Regions from separate parts of the Blastococcus sp. SYSU D00868 genome, predicted to be linked through region 2. Evidence: riboswitches for the same ligand, from Rfam matches in the RefSeq annotation. Region 2 holds a riboswitch; each other region holds the start of a gene.

The links. Region 2 has a riboswitch for S-adenosylmethionine ahead of ACI79F_RS06120 (bifunctional o-acetylhomoserine/o-acetylserine sulfhydrylase). Riboswitches for the same ligand answer to the same signal wherever they lie in the genome.
Region 1: it holds a riboswitch for S-adenosylmethionine, as region 2 does, so the genes downstream of both, thrC (threonine synthase) here and ACI79F_RS06120 (bifunctional o-acetylhomoserine/o-acetylserine sulfhydrylase) in region 2, are expected to answer to the same signal.
Region 3: it holds a riboswitch for S-adenosylmethionine, as region 2 does, so the genes downstream of both, ACI79F_RS09785 (BMP family ABC transporter substrate-binding protein) here and ACI79F_RS06120 (bifunctional o-acetylhomoserine/o-acetylserine sulfhydrylase) in region 2, are expected to answer to the same signal.

What each region holds. Positions count from the first base shown of each region.
Region 1 is NZ_JBJGZO010000033.1:3,814-8,642, forward strand. It holds gene ACI79F_RS20655 (enoyl-CoA hydratase/isomerase family protein) at 1-375, opposite strand, end outside; gene ACI79F_RS20660 (helix-turn-helix domain-containing protein) at 372-602, opposite strand; gene ACI79F_RS20665 (hypothetical protein) at 791-952, shown strand; gene ACI79F_RS20670 (HAD-IIB family hydrolase) at 994-1,815, opposite strand; SAM riboswitch class I at 1,874-2,002, shown strand; gene thrC (threonine synthase) at 2,015-3,316, shown strand; gene ACI79F_RS20680 (cold-shock protein) at 3,528-3,728, shown strand; gene groL (chaperonin GroEL) at 4,147-4,829, shown strand, end outside.
Region 2 is NZ_JBJGZO010000005.1:54,199-59,027, forward strand. It holds gene gdhA (NADP-specific glutamate dehydrogenase) at 1-67, shown strand, start outside; gene metX (homoserine O-acetyltransferase MetX) at 142-1,278, opposite strand; gene ACI79F_RS06120 (bifunctional o-acetylhomoserine/o-acetylserine sulfhydrylase) at 1,280-2,572, opposite strand; SAM riboswitch class IV at 2,616-2,731, opposite strand; gene ACI79F_RS06125 (hypothetical protein) at 2,788-3,225, opposite strand; gene ACI79F_RS06130 (mechanosensitive ion channel family protein) at 3,309-4,199, opposite strand; gene ACI79F_RS06135 (thioesterase family protein) at 4,287-4,829, opposite strand, start outside.
Region 3 is NZ_JBJGZO010000008.1:124,843-129,671, forward strand. It holds gene ACI79F_RS09775 (methyl-accepting chemotaxis protein) at 1-1,178, shown strand, start outside; gene ACI79F_RS09780 (pyridoxal phosphate-dependent aminotransferase) at 1,270-2,445, opposite strand; SAM riboswitch class IV at 2,576-2,687, shown strand; gene ACI79F_RS09785 (BMP family ABC transporter substrate-binding protein) at 2,784-3,830, shown strand; gene ACI79F_RS09790 (ABC transporter ATP-binding protein) at 3,827-4,829, shown strand, end outside.

The sequences.
Region 1 (4,829 bases), on a different contig from region 2:
CGCGCCGATGGCGTGCCCCTGCACCGCCGCCACCGAGACGATCCCCGGCGAGCGCAGCCACCGGAAGCCGGCCTGGTAGCCGCGGATCCGCTCCTGCGCCAGGTCGGCCGGGATCCGCCCCAGCTCGCCCAGCCCCCCGGAGGTCGAGGGGTCGGCGCTGAACAGGCTGCGGTCCAGCCCCGCGGAGAACGAGCGCCCCTCGCCGCGGACCACCACGACGCGCACGTCGTCGTCCAGCGACGCCCCGACGGCGGCCAGCGCCGTCCACGTGGCCGGGGTCTGCGCGTTGAGCTGGTCGGGGCGGTCCAGCGTGACGGTGAGGACGGCGCCGTCCCGCGCCGTCCGCACCCACCCGTCGGCGAGACCCGCGGTCACGCCTCCTTCTTGCTGTTGCGGTTCGCTCCCCCACGGCTGCGCAGGCTCGCACCCGACTCCGACAGGAGCCGGTGGACGAAGCCGTAGGAGCGGTTCGTCGAGGTGGCCAGCGACCGGATGCTCTCCCCCTCGTCGTACCGCTTGCGCAGCTCGTCGGCCAGCGAGGTGCGGTCCCCGCCGGTGATGCGCTTGCCCTTGCCGAGGTCCGCCGTGCTCGAGTCGGCCATGACTCCCCTCCGTCAGCAGCCGCCGCGCGACGGTGCGCCAGTGCCCGTCCGGACCGCTGCTCGTCCCCTTGGCGCCGCCGTCCCGCTGACCGCGACATCCCGCGACACATGATCACCCAGGGGCACCGGGCGCGCGCGGCGAACCCGGGCGGTTCCGCTGCGGGTACCGGCGCGGCGCGATCCCCGGCATGGCCGGAGCAGGCGCCCCACGCCACCACGGGATCGACCACGTCGAGCCGGCGGTGACCGACCTCGACCGACCCTGGCTGCCGTCGCCGCGCACGGCGGGCCGTCGGTTCCCCTCCAGCGAGCCCGACGGCACCGAGCACGGCGTCCGGGCCGAGCGGTAGTGGAGTCGCCGGGTGACGGTTCCCGTCACCCGGCGACTGCGCTACAGGCTGGCGCGGACCGCCTGGGCCCAGCCCTCGCCCATCGCGGCCCCGGTGACGGCGGCGTTCGGGACGGCGTCCAGGCGATCGGCCATCCCGTCGACCTCGGCGCCGTTCGCGGTGATCCACAGCCGGCCCACCGCGGGCGCCATCTCCAGGTCGCTCACGCTGTCGCCGATCGCCACCGCCTCGGCCGGGTCGATCCCGCGACGCTCGAGGTCCCAGGCGATGGCGAGGCCCTTGGAGATGCCGCGCGGCATGAGGTGGTAGACCCGCGGCGGCGCCGGATCGGGGTCCAGCGTCATCCGGGAGGTCGGCAGGATCGCGCCGTTGTCCTTGAGGGTCAGCCAGCCGAACCCCCGCTCCGCCAGCTCGGCGTCGACGGCCAGCGGGTCGACCCGGCCGCGCAGCAGCGCGTCGGTCTCGTGCGTCGAGTGCCACGGCGCGTGCCACTCCAGCCGGCCGGGGTGGCGGGCCATCAGCTCCTCGACGACGCCGGCCTCGGCCATCACGTCCATCGGCGTGCGGCCGGCGTGCTCGGCGGGCAGCTCGCCGGTGAGCCGGTGCGTGCCGCGGCCGCCGTCCCAGCTGACCACCGCGCCCAGCTCGGCGATGGCGCCGTCGGCGGCGAAGATCCGCGCCGCCTCCACCACCTGCTCGAAGGTCCGGCCGCTGACCAGCACCAGCGCGACGCCCGCCCGGTGCAGCTCGAGCAGCGCGGTGGCCGGGTCGGCGGTCAGCTCGCGGCCCGCGGTGTGCCAGAAGGAGCCGCGCGGGCCCACCATCGTGCCGTCGATGTCGGTGTAGACGATGCGCGTGGCCACCCGCGCAGTCTGGCCGCGCGCGGGACCGCGGGCCGACCCGGGTAGGCTCGCGGCGTTCCACTCATCCAGAGGGGCAGAGGGACACGGCCCGACGAAGCCCCGGCAACCGCCAGCTGCGCACCCGCGCGGCGGCAGGTGCCAATTCCGTCCCGCGCGGCTCGACGGCCCGACGCGGGGAAGATGAGGAGGTAGTCGTCGCATGACCCTGACCGCTCCCGGCTCCACCCAGGCCGACTCGAGCGCCGGCGGCCCCGTGCCGCCGTGTCCCGCCCGCGGCCTGGTGTGCCGCAACTGCGGCGCCACCTTCGGGCTGATCGCCGAGCACGCGTGCGCCGAGTGCTTCGGCCCGCTCGAGGTCGACTACGACCCCGAGCTGATGAAGGCGGTGACCCGGGAGCAGATCGAGGCCGGGCCGCAGAACATCTGGCGCTACGTCGCGCTGCTGCCGGTGGGCCAGGACCCGGCCGGCCGCGTCTCGCTGGACCCCGGCATGACCCCGCTCGTGCGCGCCGACCGGCTCGCCGCGGAGCTGGGCCTCACCGGCGGGCTGTGGGTCAAGGACGACTCGGCCAACCCCACCCACTCGTTCAAGGACCGGGTGGTCAGCCTCGCGGCCACCGCCGCGAAGAAGCTCGGCTACACGAAGATCGCCGCGGCCTCGACGGGCAACCTGGCGAACTCGGTGGCCGCGCACGCCGCCCGCGTCGGCCTGCCCTCCTACGTGTTCATCCCCGCCGACCTCGAGCCCGGCAAGGTCGTGCAGTCGGCGGTCTACGGCCAGACGCTGGTCGCCGTCGACGGCTCCTACGACGACGTCAACCGGCTGACCAGCGAGCTCGCCGAGACCGACGAGTTCGAGGACACCGCCTTCGTCAACCAGAACGTGCGGCCCTACTACGCCGAGGGCTCCAAGACGATGGGCTACGAGATCGCCGAGCAGCTCGGCTGGCGGATCCCGGCCCAGGTCGTCATCCCGATGGCGTCGGGCTCGCTGCTGACCAAGGTGGACAAGGCCTTCCGCGAGCTGACCGCCGCCGGCATCGTCGAGGCCACCGAGTGGACGATCTTCGGTGCCCAGTCGGCCGGCTGCGACCCGATCGCCACGGCGTTCGAGAACGGCTGGGACGTCGTCAAGCCGGTCAGGCCCACCGGCATCGCCAAGTCGCTCAACATCGGCAACCCCGCCGACGGCCCGTACGCGCTGGACGCCATCCGCCGCACCGGCGGCTCGGTCGGCCGGGTCGGCGACGAGGAGATCGTCCAGGGCATCCGCGACCTGGCCCGGACCACCGGCGTCTTCGCCGAGACCGCGGGCGGGGTGACCGTCGCCGTCCTCCGGCAGCTGGTCGCCGACGGGCGGCTGGACCGGGCGAAGGAGACCGTCGTCCTCAACACCGGTGAGGGGCTCAAGACCCTCGACCCGCTGGAGCCGGTCGTCGGCCCCACCCACCGGGTGGAGCCCTCGCTGCGGTCGGTCCGCGCGGCGGGGCTCATCGCCTAGGGGATAGGCTCGTCCCCTGACCGGGTGGCGGAACGACGCCGTCCGCCGCCACGGGCCCGCGTCGCGCGCCGGACTGGTGTGTTCGACGTCTCCTTGTTGTACCTTCTCGCGCGGTTCGAGTTCCACGCACGTGTCCGACGGGCGGAAGAGCGAGTAACCCGGCTCCCGGTAGACGGGAGACCGTCCGCACGCACGAGACGTGGGAGCACACGTGGCACAGGGCACCGTGAAGTGGTTCAACGCCGAGAAGGGCTTCGGCTTCATCGCCGTCGACGGCGGCCAGGACGTCTTCGTCCACTACTCGGCCATCCAGATGGACGGCTACAAGAGCCTCGACGAGGGCCAGCGGGTCACGTTCGAGGTCGTGCAGGGCGAGAAGGGCCCGCAGGCCGACGGCGTCCGCGTCGCCTGAGTCCTCCGCAGTCCTCGCAGAGGCCCGGTCCCCGAACGGGGGCCGGGCCTCTGTCACGTTCGGGTGACGGGACGCTGGGAGTCGGGGACGGCAGGTGGCCGGGGTGGCACGGTCGCGGGGCCCCGAGGGTCCCCGACCGGGACACGGGTAGCGGCTCAGCGGCTCAGCGGCATTCGGGGACGGCACCTGACCGCGGTGCGGTCCGGAGGACCGCAGTGTCACCGCCGACCCCTCTCCTTGCACTCGCCGGTCCCGAGTGCCAGACTTTCGGTTGGCACTCGACAGTGCCGAGTGCCAATCAGGTCGGAACGGTGAGGCACTGGTGCGCGGGCCGACGGAGCGCCCGCCGTGCCGGTGTCGTCCGTCGCGGGCGCCGGTCCCGGCCGTGCAGCGATCCATGCATGGAGGACATCACCACATGGCCAAGATGATCGCCTTCGAGGAAGAGGCGCGCCGCGGCCTCGAGCGGGGCATGAACACCCTCGCCGACGCCGTCAAGGTGACGCTCGGCCCCAAGGGCCGCAACGTCGTCCTCGAGAAGAAGTGGGGCGCCCCCACGATCACCAACGACGGTGTCAGCATCGCCAAGGAGATCGAGCTCGAGGACCCGTGGGAGAAGATCGGCGCCGAGCTGGTCAAGGAGGTCGCGAAGAAGACCGACGACGTCGCGGGTGACGGCACCACCACCGCCACCGTGCTGGCCCAGGCGCTCGTCCGCGAGGGTCTGCGCAACGTCGCCGCCGGCGCCAACCCGATGGCCCTGAAGAAGGGCATCGAGAAGGCCGTCGCCTCGGTCACCGAGTACCTCCTCTCGACCGCCAAGGACGTCGAGACCAAGGAGCAGATCGCCGCGACCGCGTCGATCTCCGCCGCTGACCCGGCCATCGGCGAGCTCATCGCCGAGGCGATGGACAAGGTCGGCAAGGAGGGCGTGATCACGGTCGAGGAGAGCAACACCTTCGGCCTGGAGCTCGAGCTCACCGAGGGCATGCGCTTCGACAAGGGCTACATCTCGCCCTACTTCGTGACCGACACCGAGCGCATGGAGGCCGTCCTCGACGACCCGTACGTGCTCGTCGTCAACAGCAAGATCAGCTCGGT
Region 2 (4,829 bases):
GCTCGGCGCGAACGTCGCGGGCTTCCTGGAGGTGGCCGAGGCGGTGCACGCCCACGGCCTCATCTGAGCCGCCGCGAGATCTGCACACTCGTCGCCCTCAGGGCCTGCTGGCGACGAGTGTGCAGATCTCGTCGAGGCGGGTCAGGTGCCCAGCAGCTCGCGGACCAGCGCGCCGACGGCGTCGACCTCGATGAGGAACCCGTCGTGCCCGTACGGCGAGGAGACGACCCGCAGCGGGACGCCGAGCGCGTCGGCCACCCGCTGCTGCAGCGCCAGGGGGTAGAGCCGGTCGCTGTCCACGCCGGCCACCACCGCCCGCGCGGTCACCCGGGCCAGCGCCGCCTCGACGCCGCCCCGCCCGCGGCCGACGTCCCAGGTGTTCATCGACTCGGTGAGCACCACGTAGCTGCCGGCGTCGAAGCGGGCGACCAGCTTGGCGGCGTGGTGGTCGAGGTAGGAGGCGACGGCGAACCGGCCGTCGTCCTGCACGACGGCGCCGAACCGCTCCTCCAGCTCCAGGTCGCTGCGGTAGGTGAGGTGGGCGATCCGCCGGGCGACGCCGAGCCCGGCGACCGGTCCGGGGGCGGGGAGGTGGTCGCCGCCGGCCCAGGCGGGGTCGCTGCGGATCGCCGTCTGCTGGGTCGTCTGGGTGCCCAGCTGGTCGGCGGTCACCGCGGCGCCGGAGGCGAGGAAGAACAGCGCACCGACCCGATCGGGGTGCGCGACGGCCCACTCCAGCGCGCGCATCCCGCCCATCGAGCCGCCCAGCACCGCGGCCCAGCGGCGGACGCCGAGCGCGTCGGCCAGCGCCGCCTCCACCGCCACCTGGTCGGCGACCGTCACCGCCGGGAAGCGGGAGCCCCAGGGGGCGCCGTCCGGCGCGGTCGAGGAGGGGCCGGTGGTGCCCTGGCAGCCGCCGAGCACGTTGGCGCAGACGACGAACAGCCGGTCGGTGTCCAGCGGGGCGCCCGGCCCGACCAGCCCCTCCCACCAGCCGGGCGTGGGGTGCCCCGGCCCGGCCGGGCCGGCCAGGTGGCTGTCGCCGGTCAGGGCGTGCTCGACCAGCACGGCGTTGCCGCCGTCGGGCGCGAGCGTCCCCCACGTCTCGTAGGCGACGCGGACGCCGGGCAGCACCCCGCCGCGCTCCAGGGCGAGCGGCCCCTCCAGGACCGTGTCCAGGTCGAGGAACAGCCGGTCCCCGGCCGGGTCGCCGTCCCGCCAACCGCCGGTGCGCGGTGGGGTCCGGGACGCCGGGCCGGCGTCCCGGACCCCGGGCACGTCAGGCCTCCTTGGCGGCGCGGAAGCCGGCCTCCAGGTCGGCGAGGATGTCCTCGATCCCCTCCAGGCCCACGGCGAGGCGCACCAGGCCCGGGGTGACCCGGGTGGTCAGCTGCTCCTCGGGCGTGAGCTGCGAGTGGGTGGTCGACGCCGGGTGGATCACCAGGCTGCGCACGTCGCCGATGTTGGCCACGTGGCTGTGCAGCTCCAGGGCGTCGACGAAGCGCTTGCCGGCCTCCACGCCGCCGTGCAGCTCGAAGGTCAGCACCGCGCCCGCGCCGCGGGGCGCGTACTTCTGCTGCGCGGCGTGCCACGGGGAGGACGCCAGGCCGGGGTAGTTGACCCGGTCGACGGCGTCGTGGCCCTCGAGGAACTCGGCCACCCGCTGAGCGTTGGCGACGTGGCGCTCCATCCGCAGCGACAGCGTCTCGATGCCCTGCACCACGAGGAAGGCGTTGAACGGGCTGATCGCCGGGCCGAGGTCGCGCAGCAGCTGCACCCGGGCCTTGAGCGCGTAGGCCGGCGCGCCGAGGTCGGCGTAGACGACGCCGTGGTAGGTCGGGTCGGGCTCGGTGAAGCCGGGGAACTTGCCGCTGGTCCAGTCGAAGTTGCCCGAGTCGACGATCAGGCCGGCGATCGCGGTGCCGTGCCCGCCCAGGTACTTGGTCGCCGAGTGGACGACGACGTCGGCGCCGAACTCGATCGGCCGGATCAGGTAGGGCGTGGCGATGGTGTTGTCGACGATCAGCGGGACGCCGTTGCGGTGCGCGACCTCGGAGACCGCGCTGATGTCGAGGACGTCGCCCTTCGGGTTGCCGATCGTCTCGGCGTAGAAGGCCTTGGTGTTCTCCTGGACCAGCGACTGCCAGTTCTCCGGGTCGTCGGGGTCCTCGACGAAGGACACCGTGACGCCCAGCTTGGGCAGCGAGTGGTGCAGCAGGTTGTAGGTGCCGCCGTACAGCGACGCCGACGCCACGATGTGGCTGCCGGCCTCGGCGACGTTCAGGATCGCCAGGGTCTCGGCGGCCTGGCCGCTGGAGACGGCGAGCGCCGCGACGCCGCCCTCCAGCGACGCCACGCGCTGCTCCAGCGCGTCCTGCGTCGGGTTCATGATCCGCGTGTAGATGTTGCCCATCTCGGCCAGCGCGAACAGGTCGGCGGCGTGCTGGGCGTCGCGGAACTGGTAGCTCGTCGTCGCGTAGATCGGCAGGGCGCGGGCCCCGGTCGTCGGGTCCGGGCTCGTGCCGGCGTGGATCTGCCGGGTCTCGAAGCTCCAGCTCTGCGGGTCGGTCATGCGCCGGTCTCCTCTCGGTCGGGAGGCCCGGCGGCGCACCGGGGACTCCGTCTTGCCGGGCGGCGGGCGCCGTCCGACCGGCTCTTCCCCTGGAGCACCTCGGACGGAGTAGAGGTTGCCGGGCAGCCAGCCAGGTGCTTGTCACTGCCTCTCGTGAGCCAGCCGGAATCTAGCGGCCGCCGCGCACCGCCCGTCACAGGGGTCCCGCGGGCCCCTCAGCCGGTCGGCGCGGAGCTGGTCCCGCTGGTGGGGGCGCGGGTGCCGGTGGGGGTGCGGGTGGCGGTCGGCTCCGACGAGGTCGGCGGAGGCTCGGCGGTGGGGGTCTCCTCCGCCGGCGTCGCCTCCTCCTCGTCGGAGCCGCCGGTGGTGGAGGGGGCGGTCGTCGTCGGCCGCGTGCCCGTCGGCGACGCGGTCTCCGGCTCGGTCGTCGGCGCCGGCTCGGTGGGCTCGGTGGTGGGAGCCGGCGCGGGGACGACCTCGGAGGTCTCCCCGGCCGGCGCGGGGTCGGTCGTCTCGGGGCGGACGTAGAGGTAGAGCAGCCCGAGCGACACGAACAGCACGGCGAGGACGACGGTCGACGTGCGTGCCCGGCCCAGCCGCCGCGGGATCGCCGCCCACCAGCGGCGCGGGCCCTCGGCCGGGGCCGTGGACATGGTCGGCGCGGGGGCCGTCGGCATGGACGGGGCGGGTTCCGGCCGCGCGCCGGGCTCCCGGCCGGGGTCCGGGGTGGGGCCGGTCACCGGCGGGCCTCCGACCGGACGCCGTTCCCGGCCTGCCCGTCGCCGTCGGCCACCGGCACGGCGACGCCCAGCCGGCGGAACGCCAGGACGATGCGGGCGCGCAGGTCGCGGCCGACCTCGAACTGCTTGCCCGGCAGCGTGCGGGCGACCACCCGGACGTTGACCTCCTCCAGGCCGAGGCTCTCCACGCCCATCACGGTCGGCTCGTCGAGCAGCAGCTGCCGCAGGTGCGGGTCGGCGAACGCCTCCCGGCCCACCTCGCGCAGCAGCTCGTTGGCCCGGTTGACGTCGACGCTGGTCGGCACCGGGACGTCGATCACCGCGCGCGCCCAGTCGCGGGAGAGGTTGACGACCTTGACGATCTGCCCGTTCGGGACGGTGATGACCTCGCCGTTGGGCGAGCGGACCCGGGTGACCCGCAGCGTGACGTCCTCGACCGTCCCGTTGGCCGGCTCCGCGGCGCCGGTGACGGCGATCGCGACGACGTCGCCGAAGCCGTACTGCCGCTCGGTGATGATGAAGAACCCGGCCAGGACGTCGCCGACGATCCGCTGGGCGCCGAAGCCGAGGCCGACGCCGAGCACGGTGGCCGGCGCGACCAGCCCGGTGACCGGGACGCCCAGCCGGTCGAGCACGAAGAAGACCGCGACGGCGTAGACGAGGACGATCAGCGTCCAGGTGATGACCTGGGTCAGCGAGTGCCGGTGCTTGGCCGCCTCGGAGCGGACGAGCGCGTCCCCGCCGGTGGAGCGCCGGTCGATGCTGTCGGTGATCTTGCTGCCCACCCAGGCCACGAACCGGGCCAGCAGCACCGAGGCCAGGATGATCAGCACGATCTCCAGGCCGCGGCCCGCGAGCCACTCCAGCAGGTCCTCCAGCGGTTGCACGCGCGTCCTCTCTCGCCGGGCCGGGGGCGGGGTCGGCGTCCACCCTCCCGCCCCCCCGGCGGACCGGCCAGTCCGCTGCGGGGCCGCTCAGCGGGGCTCGACGAACAGCGACGCCGCCGACCGGCCGATCCGGCCGGTGCCGTCGAACAGGTCGGCGAAGCACTGCGCCGCGCCGGCCGGGCCGAGCGCGGTGGTGGCGTCCATGGCCAGCCACTCGCCGGCCGGCGGCCGGTACAGCGAGACGGTCAGGTCGACGTTGGCGAAGGTGGCCCGCGACCAGTCCAGCTCGGCGGAGATGCCGCTGGCCGCGTCGGTCATCACCAGCAGGTGCTCCAGCGGGGTGATCGGCTCGCCGGCGACGAGCGGCGCCAGCGGACGGGTCCAGGCGGCCGCCGGACCGGGGGAGTTGAACGAGCCGGCGGTGAACCGCCACTCCAGCGCGCGGTGGTAGGCCACGTCGGTGGCGAAGACGCCGGGCACCTCGGCCCGGCCGTCCTCCGGCCCGGTGGGGTGCGGCGCGTCCGGGGCGAGGACGTCGACCGGCGACGTCTCCCGGGTGCGCATCCGCCACGCGGTCGCCCGCATGCACGCCCGGCCGTCGGCCTCGAGCGTCGCCTCGACCAGCTCGAC
Region 3 (4,829 bases), on a different contig from region 2:
CCGACAGCGGCGACCTCGCCCTCTACGCGCAGGTCTACCGCGAGGTCTCCAGCCCGCTGCTGACCGACATCGCCGACGGGCTCGAGGAGGAGGGCCTGGCGCAGTCGGCGCAGGCCGTCGCCCGCAACGCCGCCAGCGAGGACGACGCGAGCAACGCCATCACGCTGCTGCTGGTCACCTCGCTGACCGCCGTGGTGCTCGCCGTCGGGCTGACCGTGGTCGTCGTCCGCCGGATGGTCCGCAACCTGCAGGCCGTGCAGCGCTCCGCCGAGGCCCTGGCCGCCGGCGACCTGACCGTGGCCGTCTCCGTCGACGGCGCGGACGAGGTGGGCCGCATGGCCGCCGCGCTCGATTCCGCCCAGCAGAGCCTGCGCGGCGTCATGGCCACGGTGGTCGGCGCGGCGGACGCGGTGGCGGCGTCGTCGGAGGAGCTGTCGGCGTCCTCGGCGCAGATCTCGGCCTCGGCGGGCGAGACCTCGGCGCAGTCCGGGGTGGTGGCCGGCGCCGCCGAGGAGGTGTCGCGCAGCGTGGCGACCGTGGCCGCGGGCGCGGAGCAGATGGGCGCCTCGATCCGGGAGATCGCGACCAACGCCGCCGAGGCCTCGGAGGTCGCGCACCGCGCCGTCACGGCGGCCGAGACGACGACCGCCACCGTGGCGAAGCTGGGGGAGTCCTCTGCGGAGATCGGCAACGTCGTGAAGGTGATCACGAGCATCGCGGAGCAGACGAACCTCCTCGCCCTCAACGCCACCATCGAGGCCGCCCGCGCAGGCGAGGCCGGCAAGGGCTTCGCCGTCGTCGCCAACGAGGTCAAGGAGCTGGCCCAGGAGACGGCGAAGGCCACCGAGGACATCGCCCGGCGGGTGCAGGCCATCCAGGGCGACACCACCGCCGCGGTCGCGGCGATCGGGGAGATCAGCTCGATCGTCGCCCAGATCTCCGACCGGCAGACCACCATCGCCAGCGCGGTGGAGGAGCAGACCGCCACCACCAACGAGATGGCGCGGTCGGTCGCCGAGGCGGCGCAGGGCTCCGGTCAGATCGCCGACAACATCACCGGCGTCTCCACCGCCGCCGACTCCACCACCCAGGCGCTCGCCCAGACCCGCACCGCCGTCGACGAGCTGTCGCGGATGGCGTCGGACCTGCGCAGCACCGTCGGCCGCTTCACCTACTGAGGAAGGACCGCCCCCTCGGCGAGATCTGCACACTCGTCACCATCGACGGCTGATGGCGTCGACTGTGCAGATCTCGTCGAGGGGGGCGGGGTCAGCGGGCCAGGCGGGCGCCGAGGCGGGCCAGCCGCTCGGCGGCCTCGGTGAGGACGGCGTCCTGCTTGCAGAACGCGAACCGCACCAGGGACGGCGCCGCGTCCTGGTCGTCGTGGAACACCCGCACCGGCACGCCCACCACGCCGGCCAGCTGCGGCAGGTCCCAGCACAGCGCCATCGAGTCGGTGTAGCCCAGCGGCGCGGCGTCGGCGGTGACGAAGTAGGTGCCGTCCGGCCGGTTCACTGCGAAGCCCGCCGCGGTCAGCCCGGCCACGAGCAGGTCGCGCTTGCGGGCGAGGTCGGCGCGCAGCCCGTCGAAGTACTCGTCGGGCAGGGCCAGCGCCCGGGCCACGGCCGGCTGGAACGGGCCGCTGCCGACGTAGGTGAGGAACTGCTTGACCGCCCGGACGGCGGCGACGAGCTCCGTCGGACCGTGCACCCAGCCGACCTTCCAGCCGGTCACCGAGAACGTCTTGCCGGCCGAGGAGATGGTCAGCGTCCGCTCGGCCATCCCCGGCAGCGTCGCGATCGACAGGTGCGGGACGCCGTAGGTCATGTGCTCGTAGACCTCGTCGGCGACGACGACCGCGTCGTGCTCGGCGGCCAGCCGGGCGACCAGCTCGAGCTCGGCGCGGGTGAAGACCTTGCCGGTCGGGTTGTGCGGGGTGTTGAGCAGCACCAGCCTGGTGCGGGGCGTGAACGCCGCCCGCAGCGCCGCCTCGTCGACGGCGAAGTCCGGCGAGCGCAGCACCACGGTCCGCCGGGTGGCCCCGGCGAGCGCGACGGTGGCGGCGTAGCTGTCGTAGTAGGGCTCGAAGGTCACCACCTCGTCGCCGGGGGTGGTGAGCGCGAGGACGGCGGCGGCGATCGCCTCGGTCGCGCCGACGGTGACCAGGACGTCGCCCGGGTCCACCCGCAGCCCGCGGAAGCGCGCCTGGTGGGCGGCGACCGCCTCCCGCAGCTCGGCGACGCCGGGGCCGGGCGGGTACTGGTTGGCGCCGCCGCGGATCGCGCCGACGGCGTCCTCCAGCAGCGAGTCGGGCCCGTCGGTGTCCGGGAAGCCCTGGCCCAGGTTGATCGCCCCGGTGCGTACCGCCAGCGCCGACATCTCGGCGAACACCGTGGTGGCGAAGGGCTGCATCCGCTCGGTGAGCGCGGCGCTGGGCAGGGTCACGGCGGCCAGTCTCCCACCGGCGGCTGCGGCCGGACGGCGTCCCACTGAGTGGACCGCCGTCCCGGGCTGCGGGACGGTCGGCGGAGGGCCGCCGCCCTCCCGGGGGCCGGGCGCGTGTAAGTTCTCGACCGGTCCTGAGCGCCAGCGTCAAGCCCCGGCTCGCTGGCCGGCAACCCTCTCCGTCGCGGGGTGCTTCCGGGTGACGACCAGACCTGGACACCGTGTCCCGGTAAGGACGAGGAGGATCGGGTGGACGCCGAGGCCGCCCCCCTCCGGCCGGACCGGTCACGGTGTCGCCCGACCAGCGCGCACGCCGCGCCCGCTCCCAGGGAGACCCGATGAACCTCGTCCACAGCCGGGGCCGGCTGCCCGCGCTGGCCCTCGTGGCCCTCGCGGGCCTCACGGCCTGCTCCGACAGCGACTCCGGCGGGGGGAGCGGCGACGGCGGCGACTCCGCCGGCTCGATCATCGTGATCACCCCCAACCCGGTCGGCGGCAACAACTTCCTCGAGCTCGCGATCGAGGGCGCCCAGCGGGTCGCCGACGAGGAGGGGCTGGAGCTCGACGTCTTCGAGAGCAACGACCCGACGTCGATCCAGCAGAACGTCGAGGCCGCCGTCCGCGAGCAGCCCGACATCGTCATCGGCCTGACCTTCTCCCTGCAGGACGCCTTCGCCACGGTGCCGGTCGACAACCCCGACCAGCAGTTCCTGCTCGTCGACGGCTGCCCGGACCCGCAGCCGGACAACGTCACCTGCGCCGCCTTCCGCGAGCACGAGGCCACCTACCTGGCCGGCGTCGAGGCCGGGCTCCTCACCCAGTCGGGCCAGATCGGCGTCGTCGCCGCCCTCGACACCCCGTTCATCCGCCGCTGGGTCGACCCCTTCCTGGCCGGCGCGCAGAGCGTGAACCCCACCGTCGCCTCCACCCCGCTGTTCGTCGGCGGCGACAACCCCTTCGGTGACCCGGCGCGCGGCGGGGCGCAGGCGCAGGTGCTCGCCGACGGCGGGGCCGACCAGGTGCTGCTCGCCGCCTCCGGCAGCAACGTCGGCGCCTTCGAGGTCGCCGCGTCCGGCGCCTTCCAGGCCTACGGCGTCGACGTGAACGAGTGCGGCTCGGCCCCGGGCCAGGTCGTCGACAACGTCATCAAGAACGTCGACGTCGCGCTGGAGGAGTCGGTCCGCTCCATCCTGGACGGCGACAGCGGCGGCTCGCAGGTCTACGGCCTGGCCGAGGACGGCGTGGGCCTGACCGCCTTCGCCGACGACGTGGCCGACTCCGGCTGCCTGATCGCCGACCGCCCGGACGTCATCGAGCAGCTCGAGGGCATCCGCCAGCAGATCATCGACGGCACGATCACCGTGGACGACCCGGCCGCTGGATGACCGGCAGCACGACCGACGCGCGCTCGGCCGCGGGGGCTCCCCCCGCGGCCGAGCTGCGCGGCATCACCAAGCGCTTCGGCCCCGTCGTCGCCGTCGACGGCGTGGACCTGGTCCTCGAGCGCGGCACCGTGCACGCCGTCGTCGGGGAGAACGGGGCCGGCAAGTCCACCCTGATGTCGGTGCTCTACGGCCTGCACCGGCCCGACGCCGGGCAGGTGCTGCGCGACGGCCGCGAGGTGCGGCTGTCCTCGCCGCTGGACGCCATCGCCGCCGGCCTGGGCATGGTGCACCAGCACTTCCGGCTGTTCGGCTCGCTGAGCGTGGCCGAGAACGTCGTCTACCGCGCCGAGCCGGCCCGCTTCGGGGTGCTGGACCGGCGGGCCGCCGAGCGGCGGGTGGCGGAGCTCTCCGCCCGCATCGGCCTGGACGTCGACCCCACCGCCCGCGTCGACACGCTGCCCCTCGGCGTCCGCCAGCGGGTGGAGATCCTCAAGGCGCTGCACCGGCAGGCCGAGGTGCTCATCCTCGACGAGCCGACCGCCGTGCTCACCCCCGGCGAGGTCGACTCGCTGTTCGCCGTCGTCCGGCGGATGGCCGAGCAGGGGACGACGGTCGCCCTGGTCACCCACAAGGTCCGCGAGGTGCTCGAGGCGACCGACCGGGTCACCGTGCTGCGCGACGGCGCCGTCACCGCCCGGCTCACCACCCGCGACACCACCGCCGGCGAGATCGTCGAGGCGATGATCGGCCGCGGGCTCGTCCCCGCCGTCAACCCGCGCGGCGCCGTCACCGGCGACCCGGTGCTCGAGGTGACCGGCCTGCGGATGCCCGCCGCGCCCGGCGCCAGCCGCGTGCAGGACGTCTCGCTGCGCGTGCACCCCGGCGAGGTCGTCGGCATCGCCGGGGTCTCCGGCAACGGCCAGCGGGAGCTGGTGGAGGCCGTCGTCGGCCTGCGCACCCCGCAGGCGGGCGTCGTCCGGCTGCACGGCCGCGACCTGG